DNA from 4 places in the Halomonas sp. CSM-2 genome. Region 1 is predicted to be linked to each of the others. Evidence: predicted binding sites of a transcription regulator. Region 1 holds the regulator's gene; each other region holds the start of a gene.
What was found. The regulator sigma-54, encoded in region 1, starts transcription at its own class of promoters, with help from an activator protein. The targets are predictions, from matches to a motif close to TGGCACNNNNNTTGCTNT.
Positions count from the first base shown of each region.

Region 1 (5,178 bases):
CTAGCTCGCGGTGGCGTAATTTTACTTCGCCCTGTTGGCTGGCGATGCGTTGCGCCAGTTGTTCAGCCATATACACGGAGCGATGCTGACCGCCGGTACAGCCGATCGCAATGGTCATGTAGCTGCGCTGGCTATGCTGGTAGGCGGGCAGCCAGCGTTCAAGCCATGCCTGAATATCGCTGGTCATGTCATCGACCAGTGGGTAGCTGGATAAAAACGCAATGATGTCGGCATCGCGGCCAGTGGAGCCTCGTAGCACAGGGTCCCAGTAGGGGTTTGGCAGGCAACGGACATCAAAGACAATATCGGCATCCAGCGGAACGCCGCGCTTATAGCCGAAGGACTCGAAGGTCAGCGTTAGCTCATCGCGCCGCTGATGGGCGACTTGGTCGGTGATGCGCCGACGAAGGTCATGGACTGAAAGCCGCGTTGTGTCGATGGTCAAATCGGCCAGATCGCGTATCTCGTGCAGCGTTTGCTCTTCTTTGTCGATGGCTTCTTCTAGCGTGAGACTGCTGTTGCGCGTGAGCGGATGCCGCCTGCGAGTGGCTGAATAGCGCTCCAGTAAAATACGTGCGTCGGTGGTGAGATACACGATCTGGCACTTGATGGTCCGCTGTCGAAGCTCTTTGAGCAGTTCTGGAAGTTTGGCAAGTGCGCCTGGCAGATTGCGTGCATCAATGCTGACAGCCAAGTGGGAGCGATCACCCTGATCACGCAACTCATCCACCAGCGAGTCCAATAGCATGGCGGGCAGGTTATCAATGGCGTAATAACCCAGATCTTCCAGTGCCTGTAAGGCTATCGATTTGCCTGACCCCGATCGGCCACTAATAATGACGAGTTGCATGAAGGCTCTCTTGCTTGCGGTCAAGCGACTTGGATAAACGCCCCTTGGTCAGGACGGTTCATTACGTGCCGACCTATTAAAGGCTGGCCGCCTGGTCGCGTATCTTGGCGGAGATGAGGTCCAGCAATTCACGTTGACTACCCGACTTACGTAGCTGCTGGCGCGTGTCGGCATCATTCATGATGGAAGCAACTTGTCCCAGCAGTGCGAGGTGGGTGTCGTCGGCTTCTTCAGGCACGAGAAGAACAAACACCAGGTCAACCGGGTCGCCATCAATGGCGTCAAAGTCGACCGCTTCATTGAGTTTGAGAAAGCCGGCGATAGGTGAATCACAGTGCGGGCTTCGAGCATGGGGAATCGCCACGCCGTTGCCAATCCCCGTACTGCCGAGGCGTTCACGACCAATCAAACGGCTGAACACTTCCTGGCTGTCGAGGCTGGGAATGTTTTGTGCGATAAAGGTGCTGAAAAACTCCAGCACCCTTTTTTTGCTGCCCCCGGGCACATCGTAGAGAACGCGTTCCGGGGGGAGGATTGTGGCCAACGTCATTGAATTAACGCACACCTGCGCCCTGGGCGCGGGCTTGTGCTTTTTCCTTATGCTTAACGAGCTGTCGATCAATCTTGTCCGCCAGGGCGTCGATGGCGGCGTACATGTCATTATCGAGGGCCTCAGCATGCAAGTCAGCCCCAGCAGCGTGGAGTGTGCAGGCGGCCTGTTGACGCTCTTTTTCGACCGAGAGCGTTACCTGCACGGTGGTGATGTTGTCGTAATGGCGCTCAACGCGTTCCAGCTTTTCGTTGACATAGTCACGCAAGGCGTCAGTCAGATCTACATGATGACCGGTGATATTGACTTGCATTGACGTACTCCTTATCCGTCGGACTGTCCTTCGATTGTAACCCTTTTTGGCGTTAAGCAAAGCCCTTGTGTTGAGTTTCCGTTTGCTTAACGTAAGCGACGCCGTTCGCTGGACGAAGGGATGCCCATGCCTTCGCGGTATTTGGCAACCGTGCGACGTGCCACGTGGATGCCGGCTTCCTCCAGCAGGATGACAAGACGGCTATCTGACAAAGGTTTGCCGGGGGGTTCTTCCTGAATCAGTTTTTTGAGACGAGCGCGAATGGCCGTGCTGGAGTGGCTGTCGCCGTCCTGGCCACTGATCTGGCTGGAAAAGAAGTATTTAAGCTCGAAAATGCCCCGCGGTGTATGGATGAACTTCTGGGTGGTGACGCGAGAGATGGTCGACTCATGCATCTCTACCGCATCGGCAATATCGGCCAGGATAAGCGGTTTCATGGCCTCTTCGCCGTGTTCGAGAAAGCCGATCTGGCGAGTGATGATTTCGCGGCCGACGCGTAACAGGGTGTCGTTGCGGCTGGAGAGGCTTTTGATCAGCCAGCGGGCTTCCTGCAAGTGATCCTTGAGGAACTGGTTATCATGACTCTTGTCGGCGCGCTTGATCAGGCTAGCGTAGTCGGGTTGAATCCTGAGCTTGGGTAAGGCCTCTGGGTTGAGTTCGAGGTGCCAGCCTTCGTTATCGTGGCGAACTACCAGGTCGGGAATCACGTAGCTATCGTCAGTGGCGCTGTAAACGCTGCCGGGGCGCGGGTCCAGGCTTCTGATCAGTTGGATGACGTCATCGAGTTGCACATCGTCCAGGCCGAGTCTTCGCTTGAGGAGGCGCTGATCATTTTTACCCAGCGCTTCAAGGAACTGGCGAACCAGACGCCGCGCAGGAATCAGCAGCGGTGTGTCACCGGGTAGTGCGGCGAGCTGAAGCATCAGGCATTCGCGAAGATCGCGGGCGAAGATGCCGGTGGGCTCGAACTGTTGCAGTCGCAGTAGAATAGTTTCAACCTCGCGCTGGCTGAGGCCTTCCACGCCCTGGTCTCGCAGTCCTTCGCGGATATCGGCAAGGGGCTGGGTGAGATAACCGTTAGCATCCAGTGCGTCAATCAGGCTCTCGGCCACCAACTGTTCACGTTGGCTCAAATCGGTCATGGCGAGTTGCCAGAGGAGGTGGCCATGCAGCGTTTGCCCGGTGGCCTGGCGCTCGAAGTCAGGTCCCTCGCTACTTGTGCTGCCACTGCCCATCGTATCCTGATAGGTATCTGACCAGTCGCTATCGACGGATAGCTCCTTGGGAATGCTATCTGCCCACTCGCTTGCTTCCGGCTCGCTGTCAGCTTGCTCGCTTTCGCTGAACTCATCTTCCTGCTCGAGCATGGGGTTGGCGTCAAGCGCTTGCTGGATTTCCTGGCGTAAATCGAGCGTTGATAGCTGTAGCAGGGCAATTGCCTGCTGCAGCTGGGGTGTCATGGTGAGCTGAGTGCCGATCCGCAGTTGAAGAGAAGCTTTCATGACCATCTGAGAACCACTCGTTTATCGGAAAGCATCCACCCTAGTGCGAGTTGTGTTTGGGTGCAAGTGCAATAAGTATGCCATCGGCAATAAATATGCCACTGCTGGCTTTAGAGACGGAAATCAGCACCTAGGTAAACGTCACGCACCTCCTGGTTGTCAAGAATGGCGGCCGGCGAACCGCTGGCGATAATATGCCCGTCGCCGACGATATACGCCACATCGCAAATATCCAGCGTTTCACGCACGTTATGATCGGTAATCAATACGCCAATACCTCGCTCCTTCAAGGCGCGGATGATCGACTTGATATCGCCCACGGAGATGGGGTCTACACCTGCGAAAGGCTCATCAAGCAGGATGAACGCAGGCTCTGTCGCGAGGGACCGGGCGATCTCGACGCGGCGCCGTTCGCCTCCGGAAAGGCTCATGCCCATATTGTCGCGGATGTGGGTAATATGGAACTCTTCCAGGAGTGTTTCCAGGCGTGCTTCGCGTCCGGCTCGATCCAGGTCGTGACGGGTTTGTAAAATGGCCATGATGTTGTCGGCGACGGAGAGTTTGCGAAAGATCGACGCCTCCTGGGGCAAATAGCCAATGCCTGCCTTGGCACGCTCGTGCATGGGTGCTCGGGAAAGGTCCAGGCTATCAATCCCGACGCTGCCTGCATCTGCCTTGACCAGGCCGACAATCATGTAGAATGAAGTGGTTTTACCGGCGCCGTTGGGGCCGAGCAAACCGACGATGCTGCCTTGTGAGATATCCAGGTTGATGTCTTTTACGACGCGTCGGCGCTTGTAGCTTTTCGCCAAATGGCGGGCGTATAGCGTTCGTGTTGCGCTGTTGTCGGCAACTGCCATCAGGCTCTCCTTATCCCTCGGGTTGCAGCGTCATGCGGATGCGCTGCGACTCTTGATTGTCGACGTCGGAGCGCGCCTTGACGAACTCGCGGTCGATAAAGTATTCCAGCCGCCCCCCGGTGAAGCGGTCGCCTTGCTGGATGATTTCCGCCTGGTCAATCAACTCGACGCGTCGCTCGGCGACATGGTAAATCACCCTTCGACCCCAGCCTTCCATCGGGCCATCCTGGTCTTCGGGCTGCCGCCGCAAATAGGCCCGTTCGCCCAGCGCCGTGGCCCGCGAGAGCTCGCCTTCCTCATTTCGCTGGATTTCCACTTCGTCGCCTCTTATCAGCATGTTGCCTTGGCGAACTTCGACGTTGCCGGTGTAGACCGCTGTACCGGCGCGCTGATCCAGGTCGAGCTGGTCGGCGACGACTTCAACCGGTTGCTGGTGATTATCTGCGGTTGCGTAAAAAGGCACTAGGCAGGCAGCAGCCATCGCCGTGTAGATAAACGCTTTCATGTTTCATTCCTGTCCGGGTTGCGTCTCCGGAGGGTGGTGGCCTTGAACGTTACCTTCGAGGCGCACCTCCTCCTCGTTGAGCCATGCATCCATTCGCTGTGCTGTCATGCGCTGGGGCGGTTGCTGGAGCAGCACATGAGTATTACTCCACGCATGGGCGGTTTTCCCCTCATAGTGCAGAACGTCCGTGTCGAGCTGCCAGCCTTCATCAGGGGCGATCAATCTTGCATTGCCCGAAAGCGTCAGCTCCTGGGAACGGGTATTCAGCGTACCTATCTCTGACGTGGCGTTCCAGATACGTCGCTCGCTGTCATAAAGCGTGGCGTGCGGCGTTTCGGCGAGTGTTGAGGCGGATTGGGGGGTATGTACCAGACGAGGCGTGGTTAACCCCTGCTGAATATTCCCCTGTTCATCAAACAGTGTAAGCTCGGCATTGTGAAGGACATGACCTGGCTCCTCGGCTCGGGCTTCCGGGTCTGTCGGGACAGTCTGTGGGCCACCTGGGTCCAGCCATACCAGAAAGCCACCCAGAGCCAGCACTATCAGGGCCAGTCCCAGGCGCGTGCGCAGTGTCTTCAGCATAGTGCCTCAGCCGTGT
Region 1 is NZ_NBYR01000005.1:92,668-97,845, forward strand. Features, by position in the region: gene rapZ (RNase adapter RapZ) at 1-850, opposite strand, end outside; gene B7L15_RS05380 (PTS sugar transporter subunit IIA) at 927-1,400, opposite strand; gene hpf (ribosome hibernation-promoting factor, HPF/YfiA family) at 1,405-1,713, opposite strand; gene B7L15_RS05390 (RNA polymerase factor sigma-54) at 1,800-3,221, opposite strand; gene lptB (LPS export ABC transporter ATP-binding protein) at 3,326-4,075, opposite strand; gene lptA (lipopolysaccharide transport periplasmic protein LptA) at 4,086-4,580, opposite strand; gene lptC (LPS export ABC transporter periplasmic protein LptC) at 4,584-5,162, opposite strand; gene B7L15_RS05410 (KdsC family phosphatase) at 5,169-5,178, opposite strand, start outside.

Region 2 (5,178 bases), on a different contig from region 1:
GGCGACGCTGTCGGCGCGGGGTGACAACCCTGAGTGCTGCGTCTTTGCCGGCTCAAGCCTGGGTGGCTGGCTAAGTGCAGCGGTCAGTTCACAGCAGCCCGTACTGGGCTGCTTTTTATTGGCCCCGGCCATTGGTCTACCGCATTACCCGGAAACCGCCCCCACGCTCCAAGCCAGTTGCACTCACGTGATTCACGGCTGGCAGGATGACGTGATTCCCCCTCGCCCGGTCATTGACTGGGCCGAACGGCAGCGCCTGTCGTTGCGCATGCTGGACGACGATCACCGCCTCCACGAAAGCCTTGACACCTTGCTCAGCGACTTTGACGCCTTCCTGATGCGATGCAGCGCCGTCCTGCACGCCAGTACAATCGCCTGTTCACGCCGCTAGCCGCTAAAGGTAAGGAGTAAAGGTGTCGCAGCATTAGACAAACACTCTCCAAGGGTGTACAAACAATGTACACACAGAAGGAGAGCGTCCATGTTTGGCCTTTTCAAGCGCGACCCCAAAAAGAAGCTACAGCAAGACTACGAACGCAAGCTGCAAGCCGCCATGGAGGCATCACGCAACGGTGACATGCGGGCAAATGCCACCTTGACGGAGGAAGCCGATGCGCTGCTCGCTGAAATAGAACGCCTGAAACAAGAAGGCAAGTAACGTAAGCTCATTGCGGCTTGCGCTACTCGTCCGCCGCCAGCGCAGGCAGCAGCGTTTTCAGTTTGCGGGTCAACGTATTGCGCCCCCAGCCCAGTAATTCTGCGGCCTCGCCCTTACGCCCGCCGGTGTGCTTGAGCGCGGTTTCTATCAAGATGCGTTCGAAATCCGGCACGGCCTCTTCCAGCAAATGGGTGTGGCCTTCTGCCAGGGCGTGATCCGCCCAATCGCGAAAAGCGCTCCGCCAGTCACCGTGGGCACTTGACTCAGAGGCGCTGGGTGCGCGCAATTCCGCGGGCAAATCTTCTACCAGCACTTCACGTCCCGAGGCCATCACCGTCAGCCAGCGGCAGATGTTTTCTAACTGGCGAACATTGCCCGGCCAGGGCAGGCGGGTCAGATGTGCTTCCGCTTCGGGGGTCAGCACTTTCACATCCGTGGACAGCTCTTTGGCCGCCTCGGCCAGAAAGTGACTCGTCAGCCTGGGGATATCCTCACGGCGCTCGGCCAGCTTCGGCAAGTGGATGCGAATGACGTTCAGGCGATGAAACAAGTCTTCCCGGAAGCGCCCATCGTCGACCAGTGATTCAAGGTTCTGGTGGGTGGCCGCGATAATCCGCACGTCGACTTTTGTCGGCGTATGCCCCCCCACGCGATAGAACTCGCCGTCGGCCAGTACGCGCAGCAACCGCGTCTGGGTTTCAGCCGGCATATCGCCAATTTCATCCAGAAACAGCGTGCCGCCATTGGCCTGCTCAAAGCGCCCCTGACGCTGTGAAGTGGCACCGGTAAAGGCCCCTTTCTCATGGCCGAACAGCTCGGACTCGATCAAGTCCCGCGGAATCGCCGCCATGTTCAGCGCAATGAACGGCTTGCCCTGGCGCGGGCTGTGCTGATGTAGCGCCTCGGCAACACGTTCTTTACCGGTGCCCGACTCGCCATTGATCAGCACGGTAATATGCGAATGAGACAAACGCCCGATCGCCCGGAAAACCTCCTGCATGGCAGGGGCTTCACCGATAATTTCCGCGTTGAGCCCCTCCGGCACCGTGACCGGGCGCTGACGTTCGCGCGCATGGGCAATGGCACGACGCACCAGCGCCAGCGCCTCATCCACGTCAAACGGCTTGGGTAGATATTCGAAGGCGCCGCCTTGATAAGACGCCACGGCGCTGTCCAGGTCCGAATGCGCGGTCATCACGATCACCGGCAAATCGGGGTGGGCCTCGCGTACCCGGGCCATCAGGTCCAGGCCATCAATTCCCGGCATGCGAATATCGGTAACCAGGACATCCGGCGGACTCTCGAGCAAGCGGGAAAGGGCCGTGTCGGCACGCTCGATACATTCAACCTCGAGATCGGGTTGCGCCAGCGCACGTTCAAGTACCCAGCGAATCGCACGGTCATCGTCAACAATGACGACCCGCGCAACATCATTACGGGCAGGCTCTGTCATGACGCTTCTCCGGTGACATTAATAACCAAGGGAATCAATAAACGAAATTCGGTGCGCCCTGGGCGTGAGTCGCATTCGATCAGTCCTTGATGTTGGTGCAAAATTGATTGGGCGATCGACAGTCCAAGCCCGCTGCCTTCGGCACGGCCCGAGACCATCGGATAAAACAGGGTTTCTTGCAGGGAGCCGGGAATGCCGGGGCCATTGTCGATAATGCCCACCTCGCTGACCAGGCGGTGCCGCTCGGCGCCCAACGTAAACTGGCGGCGCGCACGGGTGCGCAACGCCAGCGTCGGTGTCGGCGTCTCGGCATCGCCCATGGCCTGAACCGCATTGCGGGCCACATTCAGCACCGCCTGGATCATCTGCGCTTCATCGCCGAACAGGTCCGGCAGGCTGGGATCGTAATCCCGTTGAATATCGACCCAAGGGTGCTCAGCGATCAGCAATGAACGCACACGTTCGAGCACCTTGTGAATATTGACCGGCTCGTGTTTGACGATGTAATTGGGCCCCAGCATGGAATCCACCATGTCCCGTAGCCGGTCAACTTCTTCGACGATGATATGGGTAAATTCACGCAGCGCCGGGTTATCCAGATCGCGTTCAAGCAACTGCGCCGCGCCACGAATACCACCCAACGGGTTTTTGACTTCGTGAGCAAGGCCGCGCGCCAGCACCTTGATAGTTTCCTGGCGGGTGGTGAGCGCCTCCTCGCGGGAAATCTGCATCAGCCGGTCGCGGGGCTCGACCTCCAGCAACAGTTCCGTGTCGGACAGGGGGGTTACCGTATAGTCGACGGTGAGCGGATCGCGATTCAGCGGCGTAATGCGCGCCTCACGCTGGGTAAAGGGATGAAACGCATCGCGGGCTTTGGCCAACACCTCATCGATGCTTTCATCACCGCCCAGCATCTCGTCCAGGCTCATCCCCCGCACACGGCTGAGGCTAACGGCAAACAACGCCTCTGCGGCAGGATTCATCCAGCACACATTGAGGCGGCCGTCCAGCAGCAGCACCGCCGTGGTGAGGTGTTCAAGTAAACGCTGGTGCATGGTGATGTCTTGCAAAGTCGCCTCGTCCATTATCTTGGGTCAGCCTTCCGCTGGAAAGATGTAGAGAGAACTGCAAAAAGCGCGCCAAATGGGCCAGCGTGCTGATTTGCACGGCACTTGCGCCGTGTGGCGGTGCATGGCGAGTCGTTTTAGCGCAGGTCATCGACGCTTCCAGCGACCACATGCACCATAATGGCGCATTGACGCTATTCTGCCACCACAATCGTCACCGTGTTTGTGCGGTGCTGCCGTCGCCCATGGCTATCCAATAGCTCAGCCTGAAGCCGATGCCGACCGGTGGGCAAGTTTGCCAACCAGAACACATCGCTGTGCAGCGCCGACTGGCTAAGCTTGCCATTCACCCGCAGCTGTACCCGATGATCATCACGTAACCGGGGGCTAATACTCAGCATTACCGGCGTGTCGGCACCCACCTCGGTGCCATCGCTTGGCGAGCGAATCTGGAAGCGGTCGTAAGGCATGAAGGGCTGGCCAGGTGAGGTGGCCGGTGGCTCATCGGACCTCTCGGCGTATTCGCTTGGCAATCCAGGCAACGGCGCCAGCTCAAGCGCTTCCCCACCCTCGCTCGGGGTGTCGGAAAAGGTGACATTGCCGTGTTCATCGACCACTCGATAGACGGTTGATGATGCAGCCGTAACATCCACCCATACGGCCAGCACCAGACCAAGGCCGATGCCCCAGCCTTTGGTCAGCGCCATTAACACCTTGCGCAACATGCGTCCCCCTCAACTAAAAAACCCCGCCGTGGCGGGGTTTAGGATCATCTGCACCACATAGGTGAGATTAGCCGCTGTTGTTAGCAGCTATAATACATATCAAACTCGACCGGATGCGTGGTCATGCGGATCCGCTCCACGTCTTCCATCTTGAGTTCGATGTAGGCATCGATCATTTCGTCGGTGAACACGCCACCTTCGGTCAGGAAGGCCCGGTCGGTGTCCAGCGCTTCCAGCGCCTGATCCAGGCTGCTTGCCACGGTGGGTACCGACTTGCCTTCTTCCGGCGGCAGGTCGTACAAGTTCTTGTCCATGGCGTCGCCAGGGTGAATCTTGTTCTTGATGCCGTCGATACCGGCCATCAGCATCGCCGCAAAAGCCAGGTACGGGTTGGCCGTCGGGTCAGGGAAGCGGGTTTCAACACGCTTGCCTTTCGGGCTGGCCGTGTACGGAATACGAATGGATGCCGAACGGTTACGGGCACTGTAAGCCAGCATGACCGGTGCCTCGAAACCCGGTACCAGGCGCTTGTACGAGTTGGTAGAAGCGTTGGTGAAGGCGTTCAGGGCACGGGCGTGCTTGATGATGCCGCCAATATAGTAAAGCGCCATTTCGGAGAGACCCGCGTACTCGTCGCCTGCGAACTGGTTGGTACCGTCCTTCCAGAACGACTGGTGAACGTGCATGCCCGAACCGTTATCACCCACCAGCGGCTTCGGCATGAAGGTTGCCGTTTTGCCGTAGGCATGCGCCACGTTGTGGATCACATACTTCATTTCCTGAACTTCGTCGGCTTTCTTCACCAGCGTGTTGAACTTCACACCGATTTCGTTCTGACCAGCGTTGGAAACTTCGTGGTGGTGAACTTCTACCGACTGGCCGATCGCTTCCAGGGTGTTACACATGGCACCACGGATATCGTGGAAGCTGTCGACCGGTGGAACCGGGAAGTAGCCGCCTTTAACACGCGGACGGTGGCCCAGATTGCCACCTTCTACCTGGCTGTCCGTGGCCCATGCACCTTCTTCAGACGTGATCTTGTACATGGCGCCCTGGATGTCGGATTTCCAGTGGACTTCGTCAAAGATGAAAAACTCGGGCTCAGGACCGAAGAAAGCCGTGTCGCCAAGACCGGTTGACTGCAGGTACGCCTCGGCGCGCTTGGCAATGGAGCGTGGGTCACGGTCATAGCCCTGCATGGTGGCCGGTTCGATAATGTCACAGCGCAATACCAGCGTGGCATCTTCAGTGAACGGATCGAGATAGGCAGTGCCA
Region 2 is NZ_NBYR01000003.1:149,905-155,082, reverse strand. Features, by position in the region: gene B7L15_RS03585 (YqiA/YcfP family alpha/beta fold hydrolase) at 1-391, shown strand, start outside; gene B7L15_RS19300 (DUF6435 family protein) at 482-658, shown strand; gene ntrC (nitrogen regulation protein NR(I)) at 681-2,111, opposite strand; gene glnL (nitrogen regulation protein NR(II)) at 2,108-3,166, opposite strand; gene B7L15_RS03570 (DUF4124 domain-containing protein) at 3,373-3,903, opposite strand; gene glnA (glutamate--ammonia ligase) at 3,984-5,178, opposite strand, start outside.
Region 2: the regulator sigma-54 is predicted to act here: its motif matches at 3,236-3,253, upstream of glnL (nitrogen regulation protein NR(II)).

Region 3 (5,178 bases), on a different contig from region 1:
TGTTTCCACCGAAGTGGCGGCCCGACTGTCGTTTGACACCCAGGCGAGCATCGCCAAGGCTCACGAGCTGATCGAGCTTTATGAAGCCCGAGGCGTTAGCCGCGACCGTGTGCTGATCAAGCTGGCGTCTACCTGGGAGGGCATTCGCGCCGCCGAAGTGCTCGAGCGAGAGGGCATTCAGTGCAACCTGACGCTGCTGTTCAGCGATGCCCAGGCCCAGGCCTGCCTTGATGCGGGCGTGTTTCTTATCTCGCCCTTCGTGGGGCGCGTGACCGACTGGTACAAGAACGCCACCGGCAATGACTACACACCAGAAAACGACCCGGGTGTTCTGTTCGTGCGTGGTGTTTGTGAACGCGCTAATCAGGGCGGCTACGATACCGTCGTGATGGGTGCCAGCTTCCGCACCACCGGCCAGGTGCTGGCGTTGGCGGGCTGCCCACGGTTGACCATCTCCCCGGCATTGCTTGAAGAGCTGGCCTCGGCAGAAGGTGAAGTGACGCCCCGGATTGCGGCACATACCGGCAACGGTCAGCCGTTACCGGCTTTGAGTGAAGCTGATTTCCGCTGGGGTCACAATCAGGATGCGATGGCCAACGACAAGCTGGCGGAAGGTATCCGTCGTTTCCACGATGACCAGCTTGAACTGGAAAAGCTCATTCATCAGCGGCTCGGGTGAGTCGACGTCGCCGACAGTCGGCAGTCGGCAGTCATAATAGACAGACATTCAGCGCACAGGAGCATGCAATGGACTCGGCCCTAGACGCGTTACTGGAAACACTCGACCTTACCCCCAAGGGCGCATTAACGCCGCTTGGCGGTGGCGATATTGCGGCCGTCTATCAGCTTGATACCGAACAGGGCAGCGTCGTCGTCAAACATGACGACGCGCAGCGGCTGCGCGGTGAAGCCGAGGCACTGCGGGCGTTAAAGGGAGCGTGTTCCATCTTGATTGTCCCTCAGGTGCTGGGCCTTTCCGACAGCTGGCTGGTAATGGAGACGCTTGAAGCATCCGGCCGACGCGATAGTTCAGCGCTGGGTGAAGGCCTCAAAGAGCTTCACGCAAGCGTCGGTGAGCAACATGGCTGGCACTGGGATAACGCCTGTGGCAGCACCCCTCAGCCCAATGCACCGTTGGACGATGGGCGTGTTTTTCAGCGCGAGCGGCGGCTGTTGCCTCTCGGCGACGCCTGCTATCAGCGCGGTTTGCTCGATAAAAAGCTTTATGAGCGCATCGCCCGTCAGGCACATGAGTTGGAAGATTGGCTGCCCGACAGGCCCGCGAGCCTGGTGCACGGCGATCTGTGGTCGGGCAATGTGATGTTCACGCCGCGTGGCCCCGCCATTATCGACCCGGCGATATATCGTCACTACCCGGAAGTCGATATTGCCATGTTGACCCTATTTGGCTCTCTGGATGAACGCTTTTTCGAGGCCTACTGGAACGGCGACGCCCCGGCCGATTGGCCGAGGCGTGAAGCGTTATTTCAACTCTACCCGCTGCTTAATCATTTGCTGCTCTTTGGGGCGAGCTATCGCAGCGGCGTTGAACGCAGCATTACCGCGCTCGAGGCGTACCAGAAGTAGGCGTTACCAGGACTTATAAGGTAAAAACTTGCCATTCAGGGTAAGCAGAACACGGTCGCCTTTGGGATCTTCCACCTTATCGACGTCCATGGTGAAATCGATAGCACTCATGATGCCGTCGCCAAACTGCTCCTGCACCACATCCTTGAGTGTCTCGCCATATACGCCGACAACTTCATAGAGCCGATAAATGAAGGGGTCCTGTGGGATGGCTTCATCCCACACCTTGGTCGGGAATGTCACCAGGGCATCGGCAACGTCGCTCTCGACATCCAGCGTGTTGCAGATCTTTTGGGCGATATCGGGGCTGGCGCTGTTCATGCCATAGCAAGCTGACGCTACCCACACAGGCGACATCCCGAAAGCGGTGGCGATATCATCCCAGCTCATTTTCTTGCGCGCTTTGGCGGCAAGCAGGGTGTGGCGCATTTCAAGTTTATCCATGAGAGTTCTCCCGTGTGGTAAAGGGCGCATGGCGCCCTGTTTTGTTAGCTGTTTTAAGACAATGGATCTCGATCAAGATAAATTTTTCTTGGGCTGGGTACGCACGTGGGTGGTGTAAAGAACCAGACCGACCAATGTCAGACCACCGACCAAGTTACCCAGAACCGTGGGGATTTCATTCCACATGATGTATTGATACAGCGTAAATTCAGCGCCCATCATCAGGCCAATCGGGAAGAGGAACATGTTGACCACGGAATGCTCGAAGCCAAGATAGAAGAACACAATGATCGGCATCCACATGGCCATGATCTTGCCGGATACCGTTGTCGAGATGGCGGCACCCACAACCCCCATGGAAACCATCCAGTTGCAGAACATGCCCCTCAGGAAAAGCACAATCCAACCGGCTAGGCCAGCATCCTGGTAACCCACAGTACGGCTTTCACCGACAGACATCATGGTCTGGCCGACGGCGTTGATTTCCTCAGTGCCGCCCATGGTGAAGTTCATATAGCCAAACGTGGCAATGAACAAGGCGCCCCCCAGGTTACCAAGTCCTACCAGCCCCCAGCACCTGAGCATCCGTGGCAGGGTGACCCCGGGTCGTTTATCGAGCCAGGCGATTGGAACCAGCGTGAAAACCCCGGTGAGCAGGTCATAACCCATCAAGTAGAGCATGACAAAGCCCACGGGAAAGAGCAGCGCTCCAATCAGGAAATTACCTGTTTGGGTGGCGATAGTAATGGCGAAAATAACCGCCAACGCCAGGGTGGCCCCCGCCATGAAGGCGCGAATAAGCGTATCCCGGGTGCCCATATAGACTTTCGCTTCACCCTGGTCTACCAGCTTGGTAACAAACTCACTTGGCATTAGATATGACATGAATAGGTTTTCCTGTGTCATTTTCGGTTGATTAACGCCGCGCCTGAATGTCCAGTGTTAGTCCTTTAGTCTTTAGCCCTTTGCGTTAGCTTTTTGAGTTAGCTCTTCGATTGGATCTGGGTATTGCAGGCGCTGAGCTCGTTGTCAGGGTGCTGCATTTGGCATGCCAATTTATTAACTGGAGGGCTGAGAAAATCGTAAAATCGATTTATTTCATTGATTTATTTTTTTTAAGGTCGAATTTATATTTTCCAGTGGTGTGGTGAGAATCAGCCATCGCAAGGCTTGCTCGGTGAGGGCTGCACCACTGAGGGGCACGCTTGTGGGCTGTGCACGATCTTGTTGCAAGAAGGCCGTTCTGTCGTTGATTGTCTCGGTGGTAGCGTTGATTCGGTGGGAGAAGTTAAATTGACGGAAATGAAGGCGAATGCTAGCTTACATACATAAATGTATGTTAGGCGTGGCTCCTGCGCCACGCTGATCGTCAATTCATTTGCAGCTGGCCATTCCTGGTCAGGATTTGTCGCTGATTGCTTACGTCAAGGAAGACGGCCTTTGGTTGGTTAAGGCATTGCTTCCAAACCTAAATGATAACAGTGGGTTTTAACCATGAGATCGAGACTATCTGCCCTATCATATTTTACGCTATCCACGTTGCTGATGGTTGCATCGGGTAGCGCTTTGGCCCAGTGGGAAGGCAGCGTTGGCGCCGGTGTATTTAGCGTTCCCGACTATCTGGGTAGCGACAAAAATGAAACGCGTGGCTGGCCAAGTGCCAGCGTTACCTATGGTGATACCTTTTATGCCAGTGTCCGTGATGGTATTGGCTGGAATTTACTTCGCCAGGGAAACTGGAAGGTTTCACCGTTCATCACCTACCTGCCGGGGCGTGATAACGATGGCGAGCTAAGCGGCCTTGACGAGGTAGACGATGGTGCAGCGGCGGGCGTACGTGTCCGCTATTCAAACGGCCCGTGGGGGCTGGAAGCCGCGACGAAAGCTCCTCTAGGCGGCGATGTAGACGGCTATGAAGCTGACCTGAAAGTCAACTGGCGCACCATGCTGTCTCAGCAAATGGCGTTTTCGATTGGTCCTGAGTTGACCTACTCAAGCGATGACTGGACTCGCGACATGTTCGGCATTTCGCCAGCAGAAAGTGCGCGCTCAGGGCTAGCCATCTACCGCCCGAACGATGGCTATGTCCGTTACGGGCTGAACAGCCGCCTGAGCTATTACCTGACCCGCGATTGGTCGGTAACGGGGTTACTCGGCGTGACGCGGTTAACAGGCGATGCCGCGGACAGCCCGATCGTGGATGACGTGGGTGACAAGACCCAAGTGATGGGTGGTGCGCTGATCAACTATCATTTTTAGCCGCGAGGGTGGATCAGACGTTGCCACCAACGACTGATCCGCTGCCCCGGGGTAGCTGTCTGGGGAGAGGCAATGTCGCCATAGCGGCTCAGAAAGCGCTTGAGGGGAGCCACCTGCTGATCATTGTTGAGCATAGGGGCATGGCCACATCCCGGCGCCTCAAGCGTTTCCATATGCGGCTGGTCGACCTGCATGCGTTCTACACTCCCGGCACGAAGTAGCGTGGAATGTTCACCCCGAATAACCATTAGCGGGCAGCGGATTTGCTGCCAGTCGCGCCATGTGTCGCGGGGCGTATCGTGAACAAACTGCTCGCTTATGCGGGGATCGTAATGAAAGCTCCAACTGCCATCAGGCAGCCGGCGGGCACTGCTTAGTGCCATCTGCTGCCACTCAAAGCGGCTGAGGTCACCAAACCCCTGGTAATGTTGCTCAAGTGCCTGTTGTAGCTCACTGAGCGTCAAAAAACGTTTGAGCACGCTAAAGTAGGTTGCCATTTCGGCCAGCGTCTGGCTGTCCAGCTCGGGGCCTACGTCATTGAGAACCAGGCAGCGAATTCGCTGCGCGGTGTTTTCATCAGCGGCCAGCAGCATGCCGAGCAAACCGCCCATCGACGTGCCGACCCAGTTAGCGCTCTCAATGTGGAAATGGTCGAGTACCGCCAACGCGATCGTCACATAGTGGCTGTATAAGTAAGGCTATGTTGGTATCTGCTGTTGGCGTGCTTCAAAAATACTGTATAAACTACTGTATATGCAGTTTGCCTCTGGAGCACACCATGAAGCAAGCAGACCTCATAGCCCTTGAGCAGACCCTGGCTTCTCTCCCTGTTGATCTCAAAAAATACCTTGCAGATCAGCTACTTGGTCAAATAAGCTCCCAAGCGGA
Region 3 is NZ_NBYR01000010.1:75,189-80,366, forward strand. Features, by position in the region: gene tal (transaldolase) at 1-679, shown strand, start outside; gene B7L15_RS10300 (fructosamine kinase family protein) at 748-1,587, shown strand; gene cynS (cyanase) at 1,591-2,031, opposite strand; gene B7L15_RS10310 (formate/nitrite transporter family protein) at 2,104-2,916, opposite strand; gene B7L15_RS10315 (MipA/OmpV family protein) at 3,526-4,290, shown strand; gene B7L15_RS10320 (alpha/beta fold hydrolase) at 4,287-4,967, opposite strand; gene B7L15_RS10325 (IS1595 family transposase) at 5,069-5,178, shown strand, end outside.
Region 3: the regulator sigma-54 is predicted to act here: its motif matches at 3,068-3,085, upstream of B7L15_RS10310 (formate/nitrite transporter family protein).

Region 4 (5,178 bases), on a different contig from region 1:
GCAACTCAAACGTCACCTGGGCAGACTCCCCACCTGCCTGGCTGCGCTCAAACGCTTCCATGAGCGACGCTGACGCGTAGTTCTCAGGGTTTATACCGTCCTGCTCAAGCGCATTGAGACCTGCCACAAGCGCTTCCACGCTTGCCGCCGTCGTCCATACAGGCTGATAATCGCGGTATTGATAGAAACTTTTGATCGGCAACTGTTGTTCACTCGCCGTCACACGCACTTCCAGCGTGTCGCTAATGGGTGTTGTGTCTGCACCAGCACCACCCACCGCACCTACGCTCAGGCAAAGCGCCACCCCCATCGCCCATCGTCTTAATGGCTGCCGCTCGTTCATTGCCCTCTCCTTGCGTTACTATGGCTGTCCCAATAATGTACGTACTTACTTGTTATCATAGCGCGTTAGTGACTGCCTAACCGCGTTGTACTTTTCAGTATGGACCTATCTTTCAGGATGGACTTATATGGTGCCATTTTTTTCGCCGCGTGCCTGGCTTATTTACCTGCCCGCCACGTTATTGTCACTCCCGATCCATGCCTCCAGTTTTTATAGCCACATCGATAGCGCACCGCCCAATGGCGTTCTGCCGTTAAACCACCAACTGCTTCAGCTCGCGCCAGACGCCAGTCCGGAGGCGCTTCGCCTCGCTGCTAAAGCGCTCAGCTGTCGCGACCCTCACGCCGAGCGCTTGGCGGTGATCGATTACTCTCTACCGTCAACCGAGCCGCGGCTGTGGGTGTTCGATCTGGCCCAGCACGAACTGATGTTCCAAGAGCTCGTCTCCCACGGTCAAGGGTCGGGGGACGCCCTGGCGGAGACGTTTTCCAACATCCCCGACAGCCACCAATCCAGCATCGGGCTGTTTAAGACCATGAACAGTTACTACGGCCGCAATGGCTATTCACTGCGCTTGGAAGGCCTGGAGACCAACGTTAACGACAACGCCTACGAACGAGCCATCGTCATTCACGGTGCCGACTATGTCAGCGAAGCCTTTATTGACCAGACGGGGCGACTGGGTCGCAGCCACGGCTGCCCGGCGGTTCGCGAAGAAGTCACCTACCCCTTGATCGACAGCTTAAAGGGCGACCACTATGTGTTTGCCTACTACCCTGACCAGGAATGGGTGGCAACCTCACAGGTGATCAACTGCCCCAACGCACCGTCACTTGCCCACCGTTTTTAACGACTTATACCCAGGAGGCAAGTCGATGACGCAACCTAAATCGTTAGACCTGGCATTACAGGGCGGTGGTTCTCATGGCGCCTACACCTGGGGCGTCATTGACCGCTTACTGGCGGACTCAAGGGTCGAGATCGAGGGCATCAGCGGCACCAGTGCCGGTGCGATGAACGGCGTGGTCATGGCCGACGCGCTCACCCGGGGCGATAAAGAAACCGCCCGCGAGGCCTTGCACGATTTCTGGCGGGCCGTCAGCCGAGCGGGGATGGCAAGCCCTATTCGTCGCTCACCGCTGGACAAGCTGACCGGGAACTGGAGTCTCGAACACTCGCCGGGTTATATCGCCATGGACCTGATGAGTCGGCTGGTCTCGCCCTATCAGTTCAATCCTCTCAACGTGAATCCTCTACGCAACATTGTGGCCGAACGGATCGACTTTGATCGGGTCCGCCGCTGTGAACAGCTCAAACTCTTCGTTACTGCCACCAACGTCCGTACCGGTAAGCAGCGGGTCTTTCGTCGGCATGAGATGAGCCTTGATGCGGTCATGGCCTCCGCTTGCCTGCCATTTGTGTTCCAGGCCGTTGAAATTGACGGAGAAGCCTATTGGGATGGCGGCTACATGGGGAATCCGGCGCTTTTCCCGCTGATGGAGGAATGTAGCGCACGCGATATTCTGCTCGTTCAGATCAACCCCATTCGACGAGACGACTTACCCACCACGGCGTCAGCCATCATGAACCGCCTTAATGAAATCACCTTCAATTCAGCGCTGATCAAAGAGGTGCGCATGATCGCCATGCTTAAACAGGTGCTTGACGCCCAGGGTATCGAGAACTGCTATCAGCAGGCGTTGTTCCACCGCATCAGCGGTGAAGGTGCGTTACTGCCACTGTCGGTATCCAGCAAGCTGAATGCCGAGTGGCCCTTTCTATGCCACCTGTTTGAACAGGGCCATGCCGCCGCCGACCGCTGGCTGGAAGACAACATCGACGCGCTCGGCGAACGCTCCACGCTGGATATCGACGATGTCTATCTGGATGAAAGCCCGGCGCCTGCTACAGCACCAAACTAAGCCAAACCAGGCCTGCTGATGCCCAATGATGCAGCATTAGCATGATATTTATCTTTCAACCTGTTCCTCAAACACTCTCCCTTCAATAGTAACCAACTGATTAAAATAATAAAAAATAACCATGGCAACCACTTTGCATAAATGTAAGCAGTGGTGGTAGGCGTGGACCAGGCCCAAGCGGGTACGAGTGCGTCGAACCTGACCTTCAATGAAGAAGGCATGTTCTCGTGAACCGATGACGCTGCGTGTTCACGCGCAGGGTGTTGAACTCGTAACAGAACCCGTGAGGCCATCCCATGGATATTCGCAACAAAGCCAACCGTATTCGGTTGCTCAATTTCTCTACGCCACAAATGCGCGCTTTCCATTTTTCGTGGTTTGCTTTCCATCTCTGTTTTTTTGGCTGGTTTGGCATTGCGCCGCTCATGGCGGTGGTACGTGAAGACCTAGCTCTCACCCAGACCCAGATCGGTAACACCATCATCGCCTCGGTCGCGATCACCGTCATTATCCGCCTGGTGATCGGCGTATTATGCGACCGTCTCGGGCCACGCAAGACCTATTCCGGCTTGTTGCTGCTCGGTTCCATCCCGGTGATGGGCATCGGCCTGGCCGACAGCTTTGAAACCTTCCTGCTTGCGCGCCTGGCGATTGGGGCCATCGGTGCGTCGTTCGTTATCACTCAATACCATACATCCATCATGTTTGCGCCCAATGTCGTGGGTACCGCCAACGCCACCAGTGCCGGCTGGGGGAACCTGGGCGGCGGCACGACACAGATCGTCATGCCGTTGATATTTGCCGGTATGTTGATGCTTGGAGTTAACGAGGCGTTGGGCTGGCGGTTAGCCATGGTCGTGCCAGGCGTTGTGCTGTTCTTCACCGGCATTGCTTATTGGCTATTTACCCAGGATGCGCCCGATGGCAACTTTGACGAGCTGCGCGCTCTTGGCGAGCTACCGCCCGCCAGCGGCGAAAACGGCGCGCTACAAAGCTTTACCGTCGCGGCAAAAGATATTCGCGTGTGGGCGCTGTTCGTCGTGTATGGGATTTGTTTTGGGGTGGAACTGACGATCAATAACATCGCCGCCATCTACTTTTTCGATAATTTTGACCTGACACTTGCCACCGCTGGTCTGATTGCCGGCCTGTTTGGCTTGATGAATATCTTTGCCCGTACGCTGGGCGGCATATTTTCTGACTTGTTTGCCAAACTGGGGGGCCTGAAGGGGCGCGTGCGCTGGTTACTGGTCGCTCTCATTTGTGAAGGCATCGCCCTGATCGCTTTTTCACAAATGCATGTACTAAGCCTGGCGATCGGTATCATGCTGGTGTTCAGCCTGTTTGTGCAGATGGCCGAAGGTGCGACTTACGGGGTGGTACCCTTCATCAATAAAAAAGCCCTGGGCGCGGTGGCCGGTATTGTGGGCGCAGGCGGCAACGTTGGCGCCGTCTCTGCCGCCTTCCTGTTCCGCAGTGAAAGCCTGACCTATCAGCAAGGCCTCTTCTACCTGGGGTTAGCCGTCCTGGCCTTGGCCTCGTGCGTCCTGCTGGTACGCTTCTCCGATGCGCAAGAAGCCGAAGAGGCAGCCGCCTACCGAGAGGCGGTGGGCGACGATACCGGGGCGGGTGCCCTATCGTTACGCTAAACGACGCCGATTGCGCACTTCCAGGGAAGTGCGCAATCAATGGCGGTGAGCACAAAGGAAACGCATTATGTCTTCAGCTCAACAGCTACTGTTAACCGCCAAACGCTGCGATATCGACAACCTGACCCATCTGGCGACAACCTGTGACATTGTGGGCGACATCAGCCACTTCATTCACATGCTGCAGCGTGAGCGGGGCGCGTCGACGGTTTTCCTGGTTTCCCAGGGCAGCCGCTTTAAAGAACGTCGCGCGACTTACCGCCAGCATAGCCAGGATGCCGAAGCACTGATGCGTCGTCGCCTCGAGGCATTAAGCAAGGAAGCGCGTCCCCAGGCGGCTGCGCGCCTGCTGCGCCGCATTGCCATGGTATGGGCGGCGCTGGATGAACTCAGCACGCTGCGCCACGCCATTGACACCTTAGCCATTACACCCGACGCGGCAACTCAGGCATTCAATCAATTGACCAGCGGGCTGCTGGCGATTGTCTTTGAAGCAGCCGACACGGCTGTCGACCCTGACATCACCCGCGCCCTGGTCGCCATTTTCCATTTAATGCAAGGCAAAGAACTGGCGGGACAGGAACGCGCATGCGGCGCCTTTGGCTTTACCCAGGGGTATTTTGACGATGCCCATAGTGCATTGCTTGGCCAACTGATCGACGACCAGCAGCGCTGCTTTGATACCTTTGAGGAATTCGCTTCTCCCGAAGCACAGCAACATTGGCAAGCGGAGCTGTCGCCACGCACGCTCTCAGGCATCCATCAATTGCGCGATATTGCCCGCCAGCGGGCCTCGCATCCAGACACATCGGATTCACTGGGTGAAACCTGGTATGAGCTCACCACGCTGCGCATCGACAGCATTAAAAACGTGGAAGATGCCTTCAACGCTCAGTTGACCGCCCTGTGCCATAGCAAGATACAACAAGCCAATGTCGCGCTGGAAAAAGCCAAGACGGAGCCTTGCCGTAATTCGCCGGCGCCTTGCGAGCAACTGCTCGCCTTGAGCAGCGGTGAGCCCCTGGGAGACTTGACCGCCAATGCGCTTAATTCCCCCTTGGGCCGATCATTGATCGAATTGACCCAGGCACAATCAAGCCGCTTACAGGGGCTGAGCGACGAGCTGGAAAATACGCGCAAGGCCCTTCGCGAACGCAAGCTGATCGAACGGGCGAAAGGCCTGATCATGGCCCACCAGGACATGACAGAAGAAGAAGCGTACCGGTTTCTGCGCACTACCTCGATGAATCAGAGCAAAAGCATG
Region 4 is NZ_NBYR01000006.1:89,586-94,763, forward strand. Features, by position in the region: gene B7L15_RS06470 (L,D-transpeptidase family protein) at 1-343, opposite strand, end outside; gene B7L15_RS06475 (murein L,D-transpeptidase catalytic domain family protein) at 471-1,193, shown strand; gene B7L15_RS06480 (patatin-like phospholipase family protein) at 1,219-2,265, shown strand; gene B7L15_RS06485 (NarK family nitrate/nitrite MFS transporter) at 2,562-3,914, shown strand; gene B7L15_RS06490 (nitrate regulatory protein) at 3,982-5,178, shown strand, end outside.
Region 4: the regulator sigma-54 is predicted to act here: its motif matches at 2,388-2,405, upstream of B7L15_RS06485 (NarK family nitrate/nitrite MFS transporter).